Regions from separate parts of the Ammoniphilus oxalaticus genome, predicted to be linked through region 2. Evidence: riboswitches for the same ligand, from Rfam matches in the RefSeq annotation. Region 2 holds a riboswitch; each other region holds the start of a gene.

Region 1 (8,040 bases), on a different contig from region 2:
TCAACGACTTCAGAATACGTTGGCTCAGGACTATCTGGCTCTAGGAACATGCCTTGCGCCTTGTAGTATGATTCAACTAACTCGATTTGTTCCTCGCTGCGTCCGGTTAAACGCAAGTAATTTAACGTTTCCGCATCAACAGGGAAAAATCCAACGGTTGCTCCGTATTCAGGGGACATGTTAGCGACAGTGGCGCGGTCCGCTAAACTCATCTCGCTAACACCGGGTCCGAAGAACTCTACAAACTTCCCAACGACGCCTTTTGTTCGAAGTAAGTTTGTCACTGTCAAGGCAAGGTCTGTCGCGGTTGCTCCTTCCGCAAGAGTTCCCGTTAATTTGAAACCAACGACCTCAGGCGTAATAAAATATAGAGGTTGACCAAGCATTCCTGCTTCGGCCTCAATTCCGCCAACCCCCCAACCAACGATACCAAGCCCATTAATCATCGTTGTATGCGAGTCGGTTCCAACTAGGGAATCAGGGAAAACGTGTGTTTCTCCGTCTACCTCTTTCGTTGCTGCCACCGAAGCCAAGTACTCTAAGTTCACTTGGTGGATAATCCCCGTGGATGGCGGAATCGCGCGGAAGTTATCAAAACCAGTTTGCGCCCAACGCAGGAAGCGATACCGTTCAGCGTTTCGCTCAAATTCGATCTTTTCATTTAACTCCAAAGCATCGTCACTTCCAAAGTTGTCCACCATTACGGAGTGGTCGATGACGAGGTCAACAGGCACAAGCGGATTAATTTTGGAAACATCTCCGCCCATTCGATCCATTGTCGCGCGCATCGCTGCTAAATCGACGACTGCCGGGACTCCCGTAAAGTCTTGAAGTACGATTCGCGCGGGCTTGAATGGCACCTCTTGATTTGTATCGCGGGAAGCTGTCCAATTGGCAAGTTTGTTTACGTGTTCTTCTGTAATTGCTTTTCCATCGAACTGACGCACAGCAGCTTCGAGAAGAACTTTCATTGAATACGGTAACTTGGACACAGGTCCAAGTTTTTCTAGATCAGCTAAGGAAAAGTAGGTGTAAGATTTACCGCCGACTTTTAGTTCTGCCTTAGCGCTAAAATGATTATTGTTTGACATGTTGTATCCTCCTTCTCAGGCAAATAGATGAAATTTGTTATTTTTAGAATTGGGTTTCACCTAATGGAACCTAGATTATCTAATTAACATTATACACTTTGATTTTCCAGCCGTACATAGTGATTTGCTTTTGTCTCACACAGTGACACCTATTTTTGTTGTTAATATTTACGAAGAACAGCGGCTAGCCTATAATGTTATCAGTTAAAACTTAGTTTCATAGAATGAAACAATTAAGGAGGCGCGCAAGGTGGGGGATAAAAAGTTAACGGTTCGCGCGGTTGAGCGCGCATTAGATATCCTGCTTTGTTTTACCGAAGAAAGTGAATTGAGTCTAACAGAGATTGCCGTCAAGGTGTCTTTGAATAAAAGTACAGTCCACCGATTACTAGCGTCATTGGAGGGAAAAGGCTTCTTGCGTCGCGACCCATTGTCAGATCGATACCGACTAGGATTAAGTTTATGGGAATTATCGTCAAACCTGGTCCATGAAGATGATCCGGCCCAACTATTTTATCCTGATATGCGAAAGTTGCGTGACGCGCTAGGAGAGACGATTAGTTTATATGTGCGTGATGAAAGGGAGCGGATCAGGATCCAAGCGATTGAAAGCAACCACCCGATTCGTCGCGTCGCTCGTATTGGAATCAGATTGCCTTTGTCTGTCGGAGCATCGGGCAAAGCGCTAGTTGCATTTTCCGATTTAGAAACTCAAAATTATATCTTAAGAGATCCAGGTTGGCCGGAGTTGGTTGATTTGAACCGGTATCGCCAACAACTGGAGCGGATCAGTCGCGATGGCTATGCGACGAGTCTGGAAGAACGGGAATCAGGAACGAGCGCTGTTGCGGCTCCGATTTTTGATCGTCACAGGCAACTGCTCGGGGTCTTATCTGTTTCAGGACCAGTTTCTCGTCTAACAGAGGAAAAAATGCGAGAAATCGCTCCGATTGTGATGGATGCGGCAATGAGAATGGGGAGAATGACATTGATCCGACAATAGCGAACAATTTCTTACACAAGTGTTATCCACTATCTGACATAATTCTCGCAACATCTTTGCTAGAATAGATTTAGAATCTTCTGGAAAGGATGAGTAGTTTGGCGGAACAGTGGTACTCCTTAAAAGATATGGCAAAGGAATTGAATACGACGTGGCAAAGTGTTCGTAGCTGGAAGGATCAGTTTTACCAGTTTGTTCCGATGGATATCGAGGGAAAACAGGTTCGGTTTAAAAAGGACGCATTAGTTGTTTTTCAATTTATACAAGAAGCAAGGGATAATGGCTTAGATCAACATGATATTCGTGAAGGATTAGGCGAAAAATTTGGACAAGCTGAGCATTCTTTAATCCAAGCCGGCATCTCGGTCGGGGATCTTGCGATAGATTCCAAAATGATTGAGGAGATGAAGCAAACGATAGAATTACTACAACATGAAATTGCGGATTTAAAAACAAGGATGCAAGAGGTTGAAATCGCAAAACGGGATCAAGAACTGATGGATAATCTCGGTAAGATTCGAGAAGAGAGAGAGAAGAAGAAAAAAGGAATCTGGTCTCGGGTCATGAACTTTACTTTATAAAAAGCGCGATTGATGAAAGGGGCTGCCAATGGGTAGTCCTTTTTTAATCACGTTTGGAATGGTATTAATGCATATGAGAGGCGGGTTATAATCTTAAATATTTTCGTATAGCTATCGAATGTTGTTGATCGGTCATTTTATCTAAAAAGGAGATTTAATTTTAATAGTGTTGTATGTTTGAAGAAGCGGTTGGGAACATGCCGAAAATAGCATAAATTTAATTTTGTCCAGGTCCGAATCCGTGTCTAGTTTTTCGAGAAATTGGAACCAAGCGAGATAGCGGTCAACAAACCTTCTTGCGATCCATTGAAATGATTGGATCCAATTAGTAAATTTGAGTCCATCCTCTGAATCTCCAATCAGCTGTGGTGGGTGTTGGCGGACACAGAGATACGGGTATTTAGAGTGGATTAGGATCGTTTGTTTCGGATCGGGGTTGACGTGGGCTAAAGCATGAATGATTTTATGCCGCCAGAAATAAGCAGTAGAATAGCAGATATCTACATCTGAAGATGAAAAAGCCAATGTTTGTTTGCAAATAAGGCTATAGATAAATTGAATCCATTTATAAGGTGAATGGGTGTAGTGTAGAGGGGTATTGGTTAAATCATTAAAAGTTCTACAGCACTCCTTGCATTTGTAGCGTTGGCGATCACGGTATTTCCCGTAACGAACAACTGTTACGCTTGCGCAATGCGGACATTTGTGTTGTTGTTTTTGCTTAAAAATAATGAGTTGATTGAGGACATGTCTGCAAGTTTCTTCTTTTTTAAAACGATTAAAATGCTGTTGGAGACGTTCGAGGCGGACATTTTGATTGACAAAAAAGTCGCGTTTTTGAAGCATGTGGAATCCTCCTTTTAACCCAATAGGGAACACCTGTTCCTATCTTAACTTAAACAAGTTAGTTTGTCCATCCACAAATTTAAATAACTATGGAAATAAAGAGCTGCGCGCCAATCTCTTCTTTTTCATCAACAACATTCCATAACTATGTCTGCTGCCCCCCTGATCCCCGTCTATCTTTTTTCCAGCAGCGCACCGAACTGTTTCGAACATCGTTATATTGACAATATATATTTTCAATGATAGTGTACTACTAACAATTAAACTTGACTTATCTAGAGAGGTGGAGGGACTGGCCCTTTGAAGCCCAGCAACCGTTAGGATACTAGCAGGTGCTAATTCCAGCAGAACGACGGTCGAAGGTTCTGAAAGATAAGAAGACGTAGACAAATCACTCCTTCTTATACGAAGGAGTTTTTTATTTGTAAACCGTTAAAAACAGACAGTACTAGCATTGTATCTGGTACACTATGTAAAAAGACAGATTACAATGAGTAGGTGGAGGGAGTGGAAGGAATTGTCTGAGCAAAGTTTGAAGCGACAGATGGAGAAAAAGATCTTAATTCTTGATGGGGCGATGGGGACAATGCTTCAGCAAGCGAATCTCACCGAGGAGGATTTCGGTGGAGAAGAGCTAGATGGCTGTAACGAGAACCTTAATATCACCCGTCCGGATGTTATTTTACAGATCCACAAAGAGTATTTGGCAGCGGGCGCAGACATCATCTCAACGAATACATTCGGATCAGCAACGGTTGTTTTAGCTGAATATGATCTTGAAGAATATGATGAGGAAATTAATATAGCCGCGGCTCGAATTGCGAGAGAAGCGGTTGACGCATACTCGACGCCAGAGTGGCCACGTTTTGTTGCGGGCGCGATGGGTCCGACGACGAAAACGTTATCTGTAACGGGCGGCGTTACTTTTGATGAATTGGTTGAATCGTACCGATCACAGGCCAGGGCTCTAATTCAAGGCGGGGTAGACCTCTTGCTGCTTGAAACGGCTCAAGATATGTTGAACGTTAAAGCAGCCAGCATCGGGATTAAAGAATCATTCAAAGAACTTGAAAAAGAACTGCCTGTGATGATCTCGGGGACGATCGAGCCGATGGGAACAACGCTTGCGGGGCAAAACATCGAAGCGTTTTATATTTCGTTAGAACATTTAAAACCGCTTTCCGTTGGTCTAAACTGCGCTACAGGTCCGGAGTTCATGCGAGACCATATCCGAACCGTTTCCGAATTGGCCCAGTGTGGGGTGAGCTGTTATCCGAACGCGGGGTTGCCTGACGAAAACGGGCATTACCACGAATCACCGGAAGCGCTGGCAACCAAGTTGGCGGATTTTGCAAAACAAGGTTGGTTGAATATCGCCGGTGGCTGTTGCGGTACAACGCCAGAACACATTCGGGTATTAGCTGAAAAATTAAAGGATTACAAACCGAGGACGGAAGCTGAACCGCACGGTCATGTTGTGTCAGGAATCGAACCGGTTTATTTGGAAGAGGACAACCGACCGTTGTTTGTCGGGGAGCGAACGAACGTGATCGGCTCTAGAAAGTTTAAAAACTTAATTAAAGAAGAAAAGTACGAGGAAGCTTCCGAGATTGCTCGCGGCCAAGTTCGAAAAGGGGCTCATATTATCGACGTTTGTTTAGCGGACCCTGATCGAGACGAAGCGGAAGATATGAGTAAGTTTTTGGACTATGTCGTTAAAAAGGTGAAAGTCCCGCTGATGATTGACTCAACTGACCACGAAGTAATTGAACTTGCTTTGAAATTTTCACAAGGAAAAGCGATCATCAACTCGATTAACCTGGAAGACGGGGAGGAGCGCTTTGAACAGGTAGCCCCGTTGGTTAAAACCTATGGAGCGGCCGTTGTTGTTGGAACGATCGATGAAACGGGGATGGCGGTGACGCGTGAGCGTAAGTTGGAAGTGGCGCAGCGTTCCTACGATCTGTTGGTGAATAAGTACGGTCTCGATCCGCGTGACCTTATTTTTGACCCGCTCGTTTTCCCAGTTGGAACAGGTGATGAGTCGTACATTGGATCAGCGAAAGAAACCGTCGAAGGGATTCGAATGATCAAAGAGGCCATGCCTGAATGTCAAACGATCTTAGGTGTGAGCAACGTGTCATTTGGTCTGCCGCCTGCTGGTCGCGAAGTGCTAAACGCGATCTATTTGTACCACTGTACAAGAGCGGGATTGGATTATGCTATCGTTAATACCGAGAAACTCGAGCGGTTTGCTTCGATACCGGCGGAAGAGCGTCAAATGTCAGAAGAGCTTTTGTTTGACACAACGGACGAAACGCTTGCTACGTTTACTGCCTTCTACCGGGAAAAGAAGGTAGAGAAGAAAATAGAAATTTCTAATTTGACGTTAGAGGAGCGGTTAGCGCAATATGTCGTCGAAGGCTCAAAAGACGGGCTGATCAAAGACTTAGACGAAGCGCTTCAAAAATATCCGCCGTTAGAAATTATCAACGGACCGTTGATGAATGGAATGAGTGAAGTCGGGCGTCTTTTCAATAACAATGAGCTGATTGTGGCGGAAGTGCTGCAAAGCGCTGAAGTGATGAAAACCTCCGTTTCCCACCTTGAACCCTTTATGGAAAAGGCGAGTTCATCGACCAAAGGAAAGATCATTTTGGCGACGGTCAAAGGGGACGTTCACGATATTGGGAAAAATTTAGTTGAAATCATTTTGTCCAATAACGGATATGAAATTGTTAATTTGGGAATTAAAGTTCCACCGGAAGATTTGATTCGCGCCTATCGAGAAACCGAAGCGGATGCGATCGGTTTGTCAGGGTTGCTCGTAAAATCAGCTCACCAAATGGTCACAACGGCTCAAGACTTGAAGGCGGCGGGGATCGATGTTCCAATTTTAGTCGGAGGCGCTGCTTTATCTCGAAAATTCACTGAAAACCGAATATCACCCGAGTATGATGGGTTGGTCGTATATGCGCGGGACGCGATGCGTGGACTTGATTTAGCCAATCAAATCATGGATTCAGAAGGACGACAAAAGTTAGTCGATGAATTGCGTGATAGGCAGTTAAACGATCTGAAAGAAGAGGAAGCGGCGAAAGAAGAGAAGAGCGCTAGCGATGATGGTCAGCCGAAAATCTCGGATATCGATCGAACATTGCCCATTTATGAGGCTCCTGATTTCGAGCCGCATGTGCTTCGAAATTATCCGCTTACCCATTTAGAACCGTATATTAATTGGCGGATGTTGCTCGGAAAGCACATGGGGCTTCGCGGCAACGTGAACAAATTGATTGAAGAACAAGATCCAAAAACGCTTGAATTAAAAGAAGTGATTGATACGCTGTTGCTGGAAGGAAAACAGAAAGGGACCATTGAAGCGAGTGGAGTATACCGATTTTTCCCTGCTCAAGCGGATGGCAATGACGTCATTATTTACGATCCGAACGACCATTCGAAAGAACTGGAGCGGTTTTCTTTTCCTCGTCAACCACGGGCTCCTTACCTGTGCTTAGCAGACTTTGTAAAACCGATCGACAGTGGAGTCATGGACTATGTTGCGTTCTTGGTCGTTACCGCAGGGAAAGGAATCCGCGAGATCTCCGAACGGTATAAGGAGCAAGGCGAGTATGTTAAATCGCACGCGGTACAGTCAGTCGCATTAGAATTATCCGAAGCTTTTGCGGAAAGATTGCATCATATCATCCGCGATAGTTGGGGCTTCCCAGATCCGCTCGAGATGACAATGGCAGATCGGTTTGGCGCCCGCTATCATGGGATTCGCGTGTCCTTTGGATATCCGGCCTGTCCTAATTTGGACGATCAAGAACAGCTATTCCGTTTGTTGGATCCGAGTCAAATCGGTGTGGAATTAACGGAAGGTTCGATGATGGAACCAGAGGCGTCTGTTTCTGCGATGGTGTTTTCGCACCCGCAAGCGCGTTATTTTAGCGCGGATAACTAGTGAAGGAAGGAGCATTCACGCTCCTTCTTTTTCCTTTTTTGGTGATAAACTTCCTATTACTTCCTATTATATAGTGTTGAGCGCTTTTTACTTCCATTATCATCAGGAATAGAGTTAAAATAGAGATAGAGAAGGTAACTACTAGAATGACCTTGTGGAGAGGTGAGAAAGAAGTGTCCCAATTTTTAAATAACGGCATTGTCGATACATTAGGTCGACCGCTGAAGGATTTGCGAATTTCTGTTACAGATCGTTGTAACTTTCGTTGTCAGTACTGTATGCCAGCTGAATTATTTGGACCAGACTTTGCGTTTTTGCCAAGGCAGAAATTGTTAAGCTTTGAAGAGATGACAAGAGTTACGCGTGTTTTTGCTTCGTTAGGAGTAGATAAGTTACGTATTACAGGCGGGGAACCGTTGATGCGTAAAGACCTCCCGGAATTTATTGAAATGATCAGCAAAGTAGAGGGAATTCGGGACATTGCTATGACCACCAACGGCTCGTTGCTCGCGCAGCAAGCCCAGGCTTTGAAAAAGGCGGGACTACATCGCGTGA
Region 2 (8,040 bases):
TGGAAGTTGAGAAGTTCAACGCGATCGGTAACATGGCGTCTGGAATGGCCCATGAATTACGGAACCCAATCACGAGCATTAAAGGTTTTTTGAAATTAATTTACGAATTACATCCGCATCCAGAAGAAATTCACCAATACTATACAATTATTGAGGATGAAGTGAAGCGACTTGACTATATTTTGGAACGCTTCTTATCATTGAGTAAACGAAAAAACGTGCCAATGAAACGAGAATTCGATAAAGTGGATGTTGCCCAGTTAATTGAACGCAGTATTTCGTTATTTGAATTTGAGTTTATTCGTTTAAGCATCGAACAAGATGTCCTAATTGAGCCCCGCGCGCTTGTTTTAGGAAATGGCAAGGAACTTGAACAGACATTTATTAATATTATCAAAAACGCGTGTGAAGAGTTTCAAGTATCACCCGATCAAAAAAACAAAACATTGAAGATTTCTTGTATTGTTAAGCAAGATAGAATCTTTATTCTCTTCTTCAACAATGGGAATCCGATTAAGCCGGAGGCGGCAAAAGATATCTTCAATCCTTTTTTCACAACGAAAGAGAGTGGGACAGGGCTAGGTTTAGCGATTTGCAAACAAATTATTGAAGCGCACGGCGGGAAAATTGTGATTTATCCGGAAGTGGACGGAACGGCAGTTGAAGTCCGCTTGCCAAGATATATCGGGGAATCCGATGAAGAAGAATGGCTAGAATCGTAAAGATTCTCACAAAAAATAACCTTGGCTAAGGCAGCCAAGGTTATTTTACCTTTGGACGAAGGTTAGTCCGATCACCCCGAGCGTCGCGATGATACTTGTTAGAAACAAGATGATCCACAGCCAGATCGAGATGGACAACGTCAACCATTGCATGAGCCCCGCCAAAAACAGAAACAAGATCATTAATACAGAACCGATGGTATAAAGAGAAGCAGACACGCGCAATATTGGAAGTTGTCGATGGCGAAAGACCGCTTCTTTTACAGTCAGATACAATAAAAAACTGCTAACACCACCTAATAACGTAAGGTGGAGATAGGCGATGATCACTTGTCGGTTTGTGTAAACGAGCTGGGCCATGGCAGGCCAGGCCCCGACCATTTCAAAAACAGATTTTACAAGGAAGCTACTGATGAATAACCCGAGCAGTAATTGAAGCGAACGATTCGTTTCTTGGCGTATCGAGCGCAATATATGAAAAGCAAACAAGAGCGTCGCCGCAAATTGACCGATGCCTCCAACGCTCATTCCGATGGTTTCAAGCGCGTTAGGCAACGGCAGCCACATGATTGATATAAAATAAGCAGGGAAAACACTAGCTAATAATAAGTAAAAGACAGTCGTAGACTGCCGATTCATAAATAAGTAACACAAGCCAAAAATAATAAAAGTAAACGAACCGTTATATTGAAAATGGAGATAAAAATATAATAACAGATCAAATAAGTCCGCAGTGTTCTTGCCCATCATTCCAATGGCAGCGATGCCCCAGGGGCCAATCGATGACAGTACATTTAAGAGAATGCCTGTATGAAAAAACAGTTTAACGACGGGCGGAATCGATTGTCGCTGATTTGTAAAGTAAAGATAAGCAAAATAATAGGATATAAAAATATGCAAACTAGAAAATAAGATGGAAAACAGTCCATATCCTTGCAAACAAAAAGAGATGAGCATGCCTGACACGGAAAAGTGGAGCGCGTAATATAGAAAATGAAGTCTTCTGCTGTTCCACATCGAAGCGGTCATTGTATATTGGATTAGAAAGGCAGCTAAAATAAAATAAACCCAACCTAGAAAGGCGACGTGGGAATGGGCATGGACAAGATGCATGAAGGGGATCTTTGGCAGAAACGGCAGGAACATTTTTAGCCGCGCTACAACGCCAATGATTGAAATAAAGATAAAATAGAATAAACCAGATAGAACCCATTTTTTCATATAAACCACCAGATCCTCATTTTTAGTCTAAATTACAGGAAGGACAACCTTTGGTCAACTGACTCAACTATAAAAGGAAGGGTAGCGAGCGCATCATGAATCTTGACGTTGAAGATATTTTACAATGGATTGAAGCTTATCAACGCTTAGGCGTGATCGTGGCCTTTTTATTACCCGTCATCGAAGCCTTTATCCCCGCTCTTCCACTGATCGCAATTGCAACGGGAAGCGCCGCGGCGTTTGGCCTATGGAAAGGATTTTTGTTTACCTGGCTTGGCGCTTGCGCAGGATCGATCCTTGTCTTTTGGCTTGTTAGAAAGTTAAGAGGCACACGAACGCATCTCTTTTTCAGGAAATACCGAACGATCGTGAAAACGACGAGTTGGTTTGAGAACCGTGGTTTTTCCGTGCTTTTTCTGTTACGATGCTTCCCTTTTTCTCCGTCCAGTTTAATCAATGTGCTAGCCGCATTATCGAGATTGCCGTTTCACACGTATTTTTGGGCGACTTTACTTGGCAAAGGAGTCATGATTTTTATTATCTCCTTTATCGGGGCGGATTTGCCCGCGATGTTGCGCGAACCATGGAAACTACTGTTTATCGCTTTGTTAATTGCAGCCTTATGGTTATTCGGTAAAAGGGTGGAAAAACAATACATATCAAGGTGATCAGCTTAGTTTGACATAAAACGGATTGTTACATATAATAACTGTGATCAACAAGTTAACAAGTGAATGCTCTTATCAAGAGAAGGTGGAGGGACTGGCCCGATGATGCCCGGCAACCGACCTAATGAACGCTTCGCAACGTTTGTTATGGCACGGTGCTAATTCCGACAAAATGAAGTTCATTTTGAGAGATAAGGGAACTGCGATGTAAACCCAGCTCCTTTCATCAGATGAAAGGAGCTTTTTAGTTTGTAGTTAAGCAAAATAGCGATAGATGGCATAGGGGGAGGACATAAAGTGGATTTAGAAACGATTTTAGCTCAGATCGGTAATCGCAAAGAAAAGAAAACAGGGGCGATTAGCTTTCCTGTCACTTTTTCAACGGCGTATTTGCACCCAGGATTAGGTGAAAGCACCGGCTTTGATTACATACGCACGAAAAACCCAACGCGCGTTGTTTTGGAAGAGGCGATCGCTGAAATTGAAGGCGGTGATCAAGGGTTTGCGTTTAGTTCGGGAATGGCGGCAATTCAAATTTTGTTTGGCCTATTTAAGCCGGGGGATCATATCATCGCTACGCATGACTTATACGGCGGATCTTACCGTTTGTTTGAACAAGTCTGGCGACGATTTGGAATTACGTGTAGTTACCACGACATTCGCGATGGCGCGGATTTACGCGATCACCTTCGTCCAGAAACGGCTGCCGTGTTTATCGAGACACCGAGCAACCCGATGATGATCACAGTTGATACGGAAAGCATAGCTGCGGTGGCGAAAGAGCATGGGGCATTAACGATTGTGGACAACACGTTTTTGACGCCATATTACCAAAGGCCAATCGAACAAGGGGCGGACATCGTGTTGCACAGCGCCACCAAGTACCTAGGCGGCCATAACGATGTGCTAGCAGGCTTAGTCGTCACAAAAGGCAAGGAGCTATCGGAAGAAATGGCCTTTCAGCAAAACACGAGCGGAGCCGTGTTGTCGCCTATGGATAGTTGGTTGTTAATTCGCGGTATGAAAACGTTGTCGTTACGAATGGAAAAGCATACAGAGAACGCGAAGCAGTTGGTTTCCTTCTTGGAAGGTCATTCGTTCGTCGAAGATGTGCTTTATGCGGGTGTTGGCGGGATGATCTCGTTCCGAGTTAAAGACGCGGCAATGGTTGCCCCGATTTTGAAAAATTTAAAGTTAATTTCTTTTGCGGAAAGTTTAGGCGGGGTTGAAAGTTTGATGACGTACCCTGCGGTACAAACGCATGCGGATATTCCAGAGGAGATTCGCCAAAGAGTCGGTGTGTGTGATCGCTTGCTGCGTATTTCAACGGGAATCGAGAGCGCCCACGATCTTCAGCAAGATTTGGAGCAAGCTTTGCAAGCTGCGTCCCATGTGTTGAAACAGGCGTCTGTCGAATAATCGTTAAAACCGCATGGCTTGCAAAAAGAGGTTAGATTCGCGTAAAATAAAAAAAAGATAAATACACGGCTATGAAGAAGAAGAGTAGGGATCGTTTCTGTTTATAGAGAGTCAGTGGGTGGTGGAAACTGATACAGGGCGTTCCGCGAATGGACTTCTGAGCTCCAAACCGAAACCGCTGCGGAAATAGGCTTTGGCGAGATGATCTTCACGTTATCGAAGAGAACTTAAGATATTTGATTATGGTTTGATATGTAATCAAATAATAAGGGTGGCACCACGGTCCTTCGTCCCTTGCGGATGGAGGATCTTTTTGTTTACTTAACCTTGTTAAATGAGTATTCTTACCCAGGAAATAATGGAGGCGTGAGTCATATGTCTAAAAAGAAAATATTCTCAGGTATTCAGCCGAGCGGGTTGCTCACACTGGGCAACTATATCGGCGCGATGAAACAGTTTGTTGAACTACAAGATGAGGGCGATTGTATTTTTTGCGTAGTCGATTTGCATGCGATTACGGTGCCGCAGGAGCCAGAATTATTGCGACAAAATGTTCGTTCGTTAGCGGCTATGTTTTTAGCGGCGGGCATTGATCCGCAGAAAGCAACGTTAATGGTTCAATCGCATGTAAAAGAGCATGCGGAGTTAGGCTGGTTGATGCAATGTACGGCTTACATGGGTGAGCTGGAGAGGATGACCCAATTTAAAGACAAGTCGGAAGGAAAAGCCGCCGTAAACGCCTCTTTATTTACATATCCAGCGTTGATGGCCGCTGATATTTTACTTTACGACGCGACACATGTTCCGGTTGGAGACGATCAAAAACAGCATTTGGAGTTAACGCGCGATTTGGCTCAGCGGTTTAATGGACGATTTGGCGAGACGTTCACGATCCCAGAGCCGATCATTCCGAAAGTGGGCGGAAGAATCATGTCGTTGGATGACCCCAGTAAAAAGATGAGCAAAAGTAATCCGAATGAAGGTAGCTTTATCTCTTTGTTGGATGAACCAAAGAAAATTGTCCGCAAAGTGAAGCGAGCGGTAACCGATTCGGAAAATCAGATCCGTTTTGATGAACAGGAAAAACCAGCAATTAGTAACTTGCTGACGATTTACGCGCTCGCTTCTAACCAAACAATCGAGCAATTGGAATCGCAATACGACGGTATTGGTTATGGCGCGTTCAAAAGTGATGTCGCTGATGCGGTTGTGTCCCTGCTAGAACCGATGCAACAACGGTATCAAGAATGGATTGAATCAGATGAATTGGATCGTGTTTTGTTAGCCGGCGCTGAAAAAGCTGCAGAATATGCGGAACAGAAAATGATTGAAGTCAAACAAAGGATGGGCTTGATTCCAAGGGAGACCCTAAAATAAGAAAAAGTCTATTTTATCCAGCATTGCGCAGAGTTGCATGGTTCAAACTAAAGGTATCTCTGCCAAGAAGAGGTGATATAGATGAGCAAGCGTCAAAAAGAGCTGGAAAAGAAAAATCCACATCAGATACATGGACCTTCAAAAGACAATGTTCCCGTCGAACAAACAGAACCGTTTGTCAATGAATTCGGTGTCGTGATCGGGGATCATTTTTATGATTCCGCGCATTCCCCGTTAAATAACTGGAATGTGGACGTGGACCCCGCGATTATGGCGGGTGATCAATGGGTTCATCCGACGAACGATATCGGTTGGAACACGGCTGAAAATCAGGAGTTGCTGGAAAACGGTCTTCCGTCGCAAGGGGCTCCTTTCATGCACCCAACCAAAGATGTCGGGTACCGTCGGGATTAGAAACGAGCAAAACGGGCTGGCGCCGCAGAATCCAGCCCGTTTTTTTAAAAAGGGAGGCGCGCTTCGTTGAGAATGGTCGACATTATTGAGAAAAAGAGAGATGGTCAACAACTGTCGCAGGCGGAAATTGAGTTTTTGATCAAGGGCTATACCGAAGATAAGATTCCAGATTATCAAATTTCCGCGTGGGCGATGGCCGTTTACTTTCAGGGGATGTCCGCGCGTGAAACCGCAGATTTAACAATAGCGATGGCGGACTCGGGCGAGCGGGTGGACTTGAGCGCAATTAAAGGAATAAAAGTAGACAAACATAGTACGGGCGGGGTCGGTGACACGACGACACTTGTGTTGGGACCGCTTGTCGCCGCCGCGGGGGCTCCTGTCGCTAAGATGTCGGGAAGAGGGCTCGGACATACAGGGGGCACCATCGATAAACTTGAGGCGATCCCAGGCTTTCATATTTCGTTAGGCAATGATCAGTTTTTAGAAAATGTGAACAAACTAAAATTAGCAGTTGTCGGTCAAAGCGGTAATTTAACACCCGCCGATAAAAAACTTTATGAATTGCGTGATGTGACGGGAACGATTAACTCCATCCCAATGATTGCCTCTTCCATTATGAGCAAGAAAATCGCTTCGGGCGCTGACGCGATTGTGTTAGATGTAAAAACGGGCAACGGCGCCTTTATGAAGTCGCTGCAAGACTCTGAAGCATTGGCCCAGACGATGGTTGAGATTGGCAATCGGGTCGGTCGAAAAACAGTCGCTCTGATTAGCAATATGGACCAACCGTTAGGTTTTGCGATCGGCAATGCGTTGGAAGTAAGGGAAGCAATTGAAACATTGCAAGGCAGGGGTCCCGCTGATTTAACGGAACTGTGTCTCGCGCTGGGGGCGCATATGGTTGTGTTAGCGGAAAAAGCGGAAAACTATGACCAAGCGTATGAACGACTCCAAACCATGTTGACGACAGGCGAGGCGATCGATACGTTTAAGAAATTCGTTGTGGCCCAAGGCGGCGATCCCGGGATTGTGGATCATCCGCAACGATTGGCCCAGACAGCTTATCAGTTTGATGTGAAGGCAACCGAATCGGGCTATGTTGAGGCGATTGCCGCCGAGGAAATCGGGCGGATTGCGATGATGCTGGGGGCCGGTCGTCAAACGAAAGAGGACGCGATCGATTTGGCGGTCGGTGTGATGCTAGCTAAAAAAGTGGGCGATCATGTGACTCCTGGTGACACGTTAGCGACGTTATATGCCAATCAGCAACAAGATCAAGCTTTAGCGCAAAGGACTTTACAGGCGTTTCGATTTAGTCCGCAGCCGATTCAAGTTCCGAAACTGATTCAACAAGTGATCCGTTAACCCTTTCTTACGCGTCAAACAAGGTGTATAATCAAACATTATGCAACTTCGGAATAGGAGAATAGAGATGTCAAAATTGAACAATATTGAGCTCATTGCAACCTCCACATTTGGTCTGGAAGCAGTCGTGGGGGAGGAAGTCCGCGAGCTCGGATACACGGATGTTCGTGTGGAAAATGGAAAGGTGACTTTTCGTTCAGATTTGAGCGCAATTCCCCGCGCCAACCTCTGGCTTCGATCCGCTGATCGGATTCGCTTAAAAGTGGGGGAATTCCAGGCGCGCACCTTCGATGAACTTTTTGAACAAACGAAAAAATTGCCCTGGTCAGACTGGCTTCCGAAAAACGCCTGTTTTCCAGTCGATGGAAGATCGGTCAAATCAACCCTTTTTAGCGTGTCCGATTGTCAAGCGATTGTGAAAAAAGCGATTGTAGACCATATGCAAGGAACGTATAATCAAAGTTGGTTTGAGGAAGATGGCCCGTTATATCGGATTGAGGTTGCCCTACTAAAAGACGTCGCTACACTAACAATCGATACGAGCGGGGTGGCGCTTCATAAACGAGGATACCGTGGTTTGATCGGCGGGGCTCCCTTAAAAGAAACGATGGCTGCCGCTCTAATTCGCTTGTCGAGATGGAATCCCGACACGACGTTGATCGATCCATTTTGCGGATCAGGCACAATTCCAATTGAAGCGGCATTGATTGGTCAAAACGTGGCGCCTGGCATGAATCGCGAATTCGCTTCAGAACACTGGCCCGTCATCCCAAAAGAGCTGTGGAGACAGGCCCGTATGGAAACGCATGATTTAGCTAATTATGATCGTCCACTTGAGATTATCGGCACCG
Region 3 (8,040 bases), on a different contig from region 2:
CGTTAGCCTCATAGCTAATAAAACCAAAGAAAGACAATATGATTCCCTCCCTACCCCACTTTGCTTTGGCGAAATTTACATTCAGATTTTCCTCACCCACACCACAACGTTAAAACATTGTTCGTAACAACGCCCTTACCCGAACGTTACTTTCCAATGCCGCTTCAAAAAATCCGCGCCTCTCGCCATTCGTATTAATGGAGTTTTAATTAAATTCCCTTTGAAGGTATCATTTTTGCCGATAAATGAAAAAGTCCCTTTCAGCCTAAAAGGACAAAAAAAATACACCCAAATTGGATGCATACGAATTCATATTTTAAGTTGTCTGAAGAGTGGCTCCACCTCCGCCGCCAGAAGGTACATCATTACTTCGCAGATCGATTGTCATCCAGAAATCCCTTTTTTCTGTTTCATCCATGGAAATGAGACAATAGCTTCCTTTTGTTACTACTTCTATCTGATCGAATAAGTAAGGGTTTTCTTTTTGAAATGTTCGCAAGATCCGTTCTGTTTGATCCGTTGATCCATAGTCGCAAACGACGAGCTGTAACGGCTGTCCTTTTAGACGCGAAAGGTGAACGAGCGAGCGAATCGCTCCTTCCAAACAAATTTCAGAATTATGCACGAGCAGGTGGACTTTCCATGCTTCACGGCCCCGAGCGTACGGATTGTAACGCATCATCCATTGAAAAAGGATGGTGAATACCCCGTAGACAGCAAATAACCAAAGGATTAGCGTCGCGATCACGGATACCCCTCCCTTTTTGCTATTAGGATATTCCGCAACGGAGCCGAGGGTGAATGTTAGCTGATTTTTACCCAGCCATTTTTGATGGAAATAACAACTGCTTGTGTGCGGTCTTGCACAACGAGCTTTTGCAAAATGCTTGAAACGTGATTTTTAACGGTCTTTTCACTAATGTATAAGGAATCGCCAATCGCTTTGTTGCTGCGACCTTCCGCCATCAGCTGCAATACTTCTCTTTCCCGCGGGGTTAAGGCAGTGAACGGGCTGTCTCCCGTCTCATCGCTCCCAACCTCCACATGAGCTACTTCAGACCCTTCTTGCAACGTGCTTAAGCGTCGGTATTCGGTAATCAGCTTTCCCGTCACCTTTGGATGAATATACGCCGCTCCACCCGCGACAACTTGAATTGCCTCGATTAACGCGTCTGATTCCATCTCTTTTAACAAATAACCAGAAGCTCCTGACGCAATAACTTCATGAACGTAGTTTGCATCATCGTGTATCGATAGAATGATCACTTTACTGTCTGGCGCAATCGCTTTAATGCGCTCAGTCGCTTCGACGCCATTCATAATAGGCATGTTAATGTCCATTAAAAACACATCCGGCTTTAACGTTTCCGCTAGTTGACACGCTTCCTCGCCATTGGACCCGATTCCGATAACTTCAAAAGTGGGTTCCATTTCTAAAATGCGTTTGATGCCTTCGCGAAAAAGTTGATGATCATCGACAATGACAATTGAAATTGTGCTTTCCATTCGTTATCCCCCCTTATTTTTTCAACTTACTATGCCTACTTCCGCCTGCAACGGAATGGTAAAAGTTACACTCGTTCCCTCTCCTGGCGAAGACTCTATTTCTACCTCGCCACGTAGCAGTTTCATTCTTTCCTTCATTCCCATAATACCAAACGACGGCTGGCCTGTCTTTTTTTTATATTCAAAGCCGATTCCATCGTCTCGCACTTCTCCATTTACACAATTGGGAGAAAACGTCAATCGAACGAGGACATGATCTGCTTTAGCATGCTTGGCCGCATTGTTCATTGCCTCTTGGATCATGCGAAACGTGACAACTTCCACCGTGGAAGGCAAGCGCTGTTCTTCTCCGCCCGTTATTAATTCTACACCGATGTGGTGCCGCTGACCAAAGTCGTCGACGTATTTTCGAAGCGTCGGGATCAAGCCAAGATCATCAAGCGCCATCGGACGCAAATCAAAGATGATTTTACGCACTTCACCTAGCGTATTGCGCACCGTTTCTTTCAAATCTTTCAATTCTTGTTGGGCCTCTTCAATCCGACCTTGAGCTAAAATACGCTCCGCAAATTCGCTGCGAACGACGACGTTAGCCATCGATTGAGCTGGACCATCGTGAATATCGCGAGCGACCCGTTTACGCTCATCTTCTTGCGCCTGGATAATCTGCATCGGGAACATCCGTCGTTCTTCGGCCGACTCAAAGGCTATGTTAATATTTTCCAACTCACCCGAAAGAAAAGTTAACACAAACTGCATTTGGGCCATAATATTATCCGCTTTTTCAATGGTGCCTTCCAGATTCCGCAATCGTCGCTCCAAGGAATCGCGCCGTGTTCGTAAGTGAGACTCTTTTTCCCTGGCGATCGATAACTCTACTTGCAGCTGACTGGCAATATCGTACACCTGTTTAACGTCGGCTTCTTCATACCGTTCAAAACCTCTACTCACATTAGCCAACTGCCTCCGACTCGCTTGGAACTGTTCTTCCAGTCTATCGTTGGACTCTAACAAGTCCGTGATATCACGTTGTATTCGTTCAAGTTCTTGCGTCGCCGACAAACTTTCCTGACGCGCTTGTTCGGCAATATCAAAAATTTGACCCTTACTGCCTTCCACTGTTGAAATCGTCTTCTTTAAAACATCATCCAAGTGAGTGAGATCAATATTTAATGGCAAAGTTACGCTCACTTCCTTTTATCCCATCACGCCCTCAACGACGCGACTATTTTTTCATTTGTTTGTTATGAAATGATTCATCCAAACTACTTCAGAAAGGTACTAGATCTTTATTTAGTATAGTTAAAATCATACCGACTCGCTTCTCAAATATCAACAAATGCTAACTTTTCTAACCATAAAAAGGAAAGTTAGCCCAAAGTGATTATCCCAAGCTGCATCGACTCTCCTACATCCACATGCTTCGGAAGGGACTTTCTATTTATGGGGGCCTTTCCTCAAGCAAACATTCTCACACAAAAACTTAACCTGTTTAACCTTCTATTACTAGTGTACATAGTAAATTTACTTCCATGCCTTGAAAAAAGCAAAAAGGCAGACGAATACGTTCATCTGCCCTTTTCAAAAAATAAAGTTGTCGTTTAAATCGCAGCCTACACGAATGCTTTCGCTTCATCTTTTAATAATGTCGCTTTATCCGTTCGCTCCCAAGGCACGTTTAGATCGGTCCGTCCAAAGTGACCATAAGCCGCGGTCGCGCGATAAAATGGACGACGCAGGTCCAACTCTTTAATAATACCCGCTGGACGCAGGTCAAAGTGCTTACGAATTAATTCCACAATCGTTTCCTCTGAAATCCGAGCGGTGCCATACGTGTCGACGCTAATCGAGACCGGTTGGGCAACCCCAATCGCATAGGCGAGTTGCACTTCACACTTTTCGGCTAACTCGGCGGCAACAATGTTTTTAGCCACATAACGCGCCGCATACGCCGCGGAACGGTCCACTTTCGTCGGATCCTTTCCAGAAAAAGCGCCGCCGCCATGACGAGCGTAACCACCATACGTGTCCACGATAATTTTACGTCCGGTTAAACCCGCGTCGCCTTGCGGTCCACCAATTACAAAACGTCCTGTTGGATTAATAAAGTATTTCGTCGCCTCATCCAAATATTGCGCGGGAACAATTGGCCCAATCACATGCTCATGTAGATCCGCCTTAATCTGCTCCAGTGTTGTCTCAGGATCGTGTTGCGTAGAAATGACAATCGTATCAACGCGAACAGGCTTGTCCCCATCATATTCAACTGTTACTTGCGTTTTACCGTCGGGACGCAAATAAGTAAGCGTTCCATTTTTCCGAACTTCCGTCAAACGACGAGCCAATTGGTGAGCCAAGGAAATCGGTAAAGGCATCAATTCCGGAGTTTCATTCGTAGCAAAACCGAACATTAACCCTTGGTCCCCTGCTCCAATCGCTTCAATCTCCTCGTCGGTCATTTGGCCTTCACGCGCTTCTAACGCCTGATCGACCCCTTGCGCAATATCAACGGATTGTTCATCGATCGACGTAAGCACCGCGCATGTCTCCGCGTCAAAGCCATATTTTGCGCGCGTATAACCAATCTCGCGAATCGTTTCGCGAACCACTTTTGGAATATCGACATAAGAGGTTGTCGTAATTTCCCCAGAGACTAACACTAACCCCGTTGAAACAACCGTTTCACAGGCAACCCGCGCATTAGGATCCTGCTCCAAGATCGCATCCAAGATCGAGTCCGAAATTTGGTCGCAAATCTTATCGGGATGTCCTTCCGTTACAGATTCAGATGTGAAAAGATGACGTCCTTTTTGTAAAGCCATATACTTCACGTACCTCCTTCAAAAAATAGCTATATAGATACGGGTTACTTTCCGAATAATCAAGAGGCGATAAAAAAGAAAAACCTTTTCCCCCGTGAGGAAAAAGGTTATCGCGTTCAAATCCTTTTTACCTCTTATTTTCCAGGACAAATAAAACTCATCCTGCTGGTTAGCACCTTACACGGCCTCATTCTATCCTTCCCTATTTATGGAAAAATATGAATTCAGTTCGTAGGTTGCCGGGCGTCATCGGGCCAGTCCCTCATGCCTTCTCGGAATAAGAGTATCCGTTCTGACTAAGAATAGCGGATGCCAGAAAGCTTGTCAATCTTTTCCGACAGTTGCTCCTTTGTCGTAAACGATCGGATATTGACAGAAAATAACACCCTAGGTTATGATCACCGTAGACAATTACATATATTTTTCTATCGGTAACATTATTTATTCGTGTTTTAAAAGGGAAGTCGGTTACAATTCCGACACGGTCCCCGCCACTGTGAAGCTGATCGCTATTTCAAAAAGTCCACTGATCATATTAAGGTTGGGAAGGAGAAACAAGCGAGTTGACGCTAAGTCAGGAGACCTGCCGCTAGATAAAGATAGACACATCACCTACGGGTTATAGGGAGTGGCTGTTGAAAGCGATCTAAACACGCGTCATTTTGTAATATGATCAATCGAGACGTCCTCTTTTTTTGTAGGGGCGTCTTTTTAATTCAAAAAATGAGGAGGAAAGAAATGAATTACAAAGTGAAACATATATGGCTCTCGTGGTTGGTCATGTTTGCGATGATCTTTTCGCTGATCACGCCAGCTGGCTTGGTTAAGGCGGATGGGGTAGAAGTTGATGCGCAGGTAACGACCGAGAATACAACAACCGTCTCAATTCGTGTTGAAGCCAAAGATGACGTGATCCTAGAAAGACCGATTACGTTAGAGAATATCGAAGGTCGGGAAACTACAGCCTACGATGCGTTGATCGAAGTTTTAGATGAAGAGGATATAACCTACGAAGTGAATCATTCGTATGACACCCCCTACATTGAGGCCATTAACGAGATTATCTCGAACGAAACTGGTGGATGGCTGTATAGCGTTTATCGAAATGAAACCTTAGATGAAAGAGTTTATGACCTTGGAATGGCTCAATTCCCAGTGCAAGACGATGATGAGATCGTTGTGTATTATACGGAATGGGGGACTTGGGACCAAGACGAAGAGGAAGTCGATGAACCCAAAGACAACGCGGAGATAGAAGATACCAATGTACTGACGCAAGAAATAGAAAAAGCTACAAATAAAATAATTAACTATTACCGCGAAAAAGGGGTACCAGGAAATGATGATGTAGTACTGGCGCTAAACTCCTTAGGTGAAGATATTAATCGCGGTCCTTACACCACCAATGATCATTCTTACGCGGAAGTTCTACTAGATAGAAATTTAATAGCGAACAAGGGGCAAATTCCAAAATCTATTTTAGCTATTCAATCATTAGGTTACGATCCGACATCTTTTGGCGGAAATAACCTAGTCAAAGAATTGCAAAATTATTCGAACCCTTCAATTAACATTAGCTTCTTTGCTCTCATTGCTTTAGATACCGCGAAAGCGGAAGAGACCGCTGATACGCAGCTGACACGCGAGATACTAATTGAGCAAATTGTTAAGGGGAAGCTGGCTAAAGGTGGTTGGACCTTTTTTGGGGACGAACCGACTGTAGATATGACAGCAATGGGAATTTATGCTTTAGCCCCACACAAAAATCGACCTGAAGTTGAAGAAGCAATTAACCAAGGTATTCAAGTCTTGAAAGAAATGCAAGCTGACAATGGCGGGTATATCGACATGTTTACTGGACATAACAGCCAATCTTCCGCGCAAGTCATTCAGGCTTTAACAGCTGCAGGCGAGGATCCACAAGGGATTGAATTTACAAAAAAGAATGGAAACAACCCTGTTACTGATCTATTAAGTTTTCAACTAGATAACGGCGCTTTCAGCAGCAAACAAGGCGGTAAAGAAGACCTCTTTGCAACACCACAAGCATTGCAGGCGTTAGCTGCTTTAAATCTTTTTTATGATAAGGGAGAGTCAACTCTCTATAGTGAAATTCACTATGCGGGAGACATTCCTCCTGCTCTAAAACCTTATGAGATTAATTCGGCATCGATTCAGTGGGAAAGCGGAATATATATAACTACAAAAATCTCTCAAGTCGATGATAAAGATAATGATCCTGTATATATTGTTTTTCAACTATTCAAAGATGAAGAACCAATTAGTATGGTATCCCTAAAAGAATCGATAGAAGCTGAAAAAGAAGTGTCGGCCTTTTTCAACGTATCTGAAGATGATGATTATAGAGTCAAAGTGCTTTTACTTGATCAATTAACTAATCCCATGAACATTGGAAAGACGCTTGCTTTTCCAATTGAACTAAGACAGTAACAAAAGTTAAACCCGACCTACCAGTCGGGTTTAGTTTCTTAAGGAAAGAGAGGTTTGAAATGAAAAGTAGATTTTTACGAATTTTACTCACTTTAACACTTCTAGTTAGTTTGTTCCCGATCCATGCGCTTGGGGCAGAGAAGATTACAATTAATGAAATCGCTCAAACGAACCTAGGACAGACCGTACAATTGAATGGGAATACATCTCTATCTGAATTAATCGTTAAAATTTATCAACCAAACGGAACACTCCTTTATATTGATCAAATTAAACCCGCTAACGGGAAATACAGCTTAAGCTTTAAATTGCCCTCCTCCGCCAAGGAAGGAGATTACAAAGTTCAAATAGGACGAGGAACGACAATTGCAACGAAAGAGTTCACTGCCGTCCCCTCCCCTGACGATCAAAAGCAAGAAGATGATAATGGTGGTGTTAAGCCCGTCGATCCCGATCCAGGTAATGAAAATAACGAGGGTACGCCTCCTACCACCAATCCTCCTAACCCTGGAACAACCCCAGATGGTGGTGGAACACCTGCGAAGCAATCCGTCACACTAAGTGTTCATGGGGTTTCGGGGACCATCTTTTCTAGTCAACAAGTTGATTTCAAAACAAACGACACGCCTTATTCCGTGCTGATTCGCGCATTAGGCGCTTCCGTCCAAGCAAGCGGTTCAGGTAGTACAGTGTACGTCAATGGTATCGCTGGCCTGCGCGAGTTTGATCATGGACCTTTAAGCGGTTGGTTGTTTTTTGTAAATAATATTTCCCCATCCGAAAGCGCTGGGGCTGTTACGTTAAATCCCGGTGATCGAGTCGAATGGAAATATACGAAAGATGGCGGGAATGATCTAGGCGTTAAGGAGGCCATTAAAGGAGGAGCGCCAACAACGGGTGGTGGTACATTATCCAAGGATCAAGAGGATGCTTTAAAAGATATTAAGCTCCCAGCCAATAACAAAACGCCTTTAAAAGATACGACAGAACCTGTCATTAACGTTATTAAAAAAGACACCAAGATGACAGCAGAAAAAATAAAGCAACTCAAGGAAACGCTGCAAAAGAATAAGATTCAACTTTCGGAAACCGTTCAACCCGGCCAAGCCAAGACGATTGCCGATAAGGAAAACGAGGTCAGCTTAATCATTCCCGCTGATGCATTGGCCACTCAAACAACGATCAGTGTACAAAAGCAAATACCAAGTCGACCTGAGGTTGTTTCAGCAATTTACACGTTTGGTCCAAAAGGATTGAAGTT

The links. Region 2 has a riboswitch for S-adenosylmethionine ahead of BEP19_RS00285 (aminotransferase class I/II-fold pyridoxal phosphate-dependent enzyme). Riboswitches for the same ligand answer to the same signal wherever they lie in the genome.
Region 1: another riboswitch for S-adenosylmethionine. It lies ahead of metH (methionine synthase); the one in region 2 lies ahead of BEP19_RS00285 (aminotransferase class I/II-fold pyridoxal phosphate-dependent enzyme).
Region 3: another riboswitch for S-adenosylmethionine. It lies ahead of metK (methionine adenosyltransferase); the one in region 2 lies ahead of BEP19_RS00285 (aminotransferase class I/II-fold pyridoxal phosphate-dependent enzyme).

What each region holds. Positions count from the first base shown of each region.
Region 1 is NZ_MCHY01000011.1:101,751-109,790, reverse strand. Features, by position in the region: gene acnA (aconitate hydratase AcnA) at 1-1,091, opposite strand, end outside; gene BEP19_RS15735 (IclR family transcriptional regulator) at 1,342-2,094, shown strand; gene BEP19_RS15730 (MerR family transcriptional regulator) at 2,193-2,675, shown strand; partial or broken gene BEP19_RS18295 (transposase) at 3,251-3,521, opposite strand; SAM riboswitch class I at 3,790-3,900, shown strand; gene metH (methionine synthase) at 4,066-7,485, shown strand; gene moaA (GTP 3',8-cyclase MoaA) at 7,659-8,040, shown strand, end outside.
Region 2 is NZ_MCHY01000001.1:51,842-59,881, forward strand. Features, by position in the region: gene BEP19_RS00270 (sensor histidine kinase) at 1-722, shown strand, start outside; gene BEP19_RS00275 (hypothetical protein) at 768-1,943, opposite strand; gene BEP19_RS00280 (TVP38/TMEM64 family protein) at 2,039-2,611, shown strand; SAM riboswitch class I at 2,681-2,809, shown strand; gene BEP19_RS00285 (aminotransferase class I/II-fold pyridoxal phosphate-dependent enzyme) at 2,909-4,030, shown strand; T-box leader at 4,093-4,328, shown strand; gene trpS (tryptophan--tRNA ligase) at 4,406-5,407, shown strand; gene BEP19_RS00295 (DUF3905 domain-containing protein) at 5,489-5,821, shown strand; gene BEP19_RS00300 (pyrimidine-nucleoside phosphorylase) at 5,888-7,189, shown strand; gene BEP19_RS00305 (THUMP domain-containing class I SAM-dependent RNA methyltransferase) at 7,266-8,040, shown strand, end outside.
Region 3 is NZ_MCHY01000010.1:49,948-57,987, reverse strand. Features, by position in the region: gene BEP19_RS15120 (ATP-dependent helicase ComFA) at 1-37, opposite strand, end outside; gene BEP19_RS15115 (glycosyltransferase family 2 protein) at 317-748, opposite strand; gene BEP19_RS15110 (response regulator) at 805-1,506, opposite strand; gene BEP19_RS15105 (sensor histidine kinase) at 1,528-2,697, opposite strand; gene metK (methionine adenosyltransferase) at 3,120-4,328, opposite strand; SAM riboswitch class I at 4,460-4,612, opposite strand; cobalamin riboswitch at 4,741-4,933, shown strand; gene BEP19_RS15095 (DUF4430 domain-containing protein) at 5,067-6,779, shown strand; gene BEP19_RS15090 (S-layer homology domain-containing protein) at 6,839-8,040, shown strand, end outside.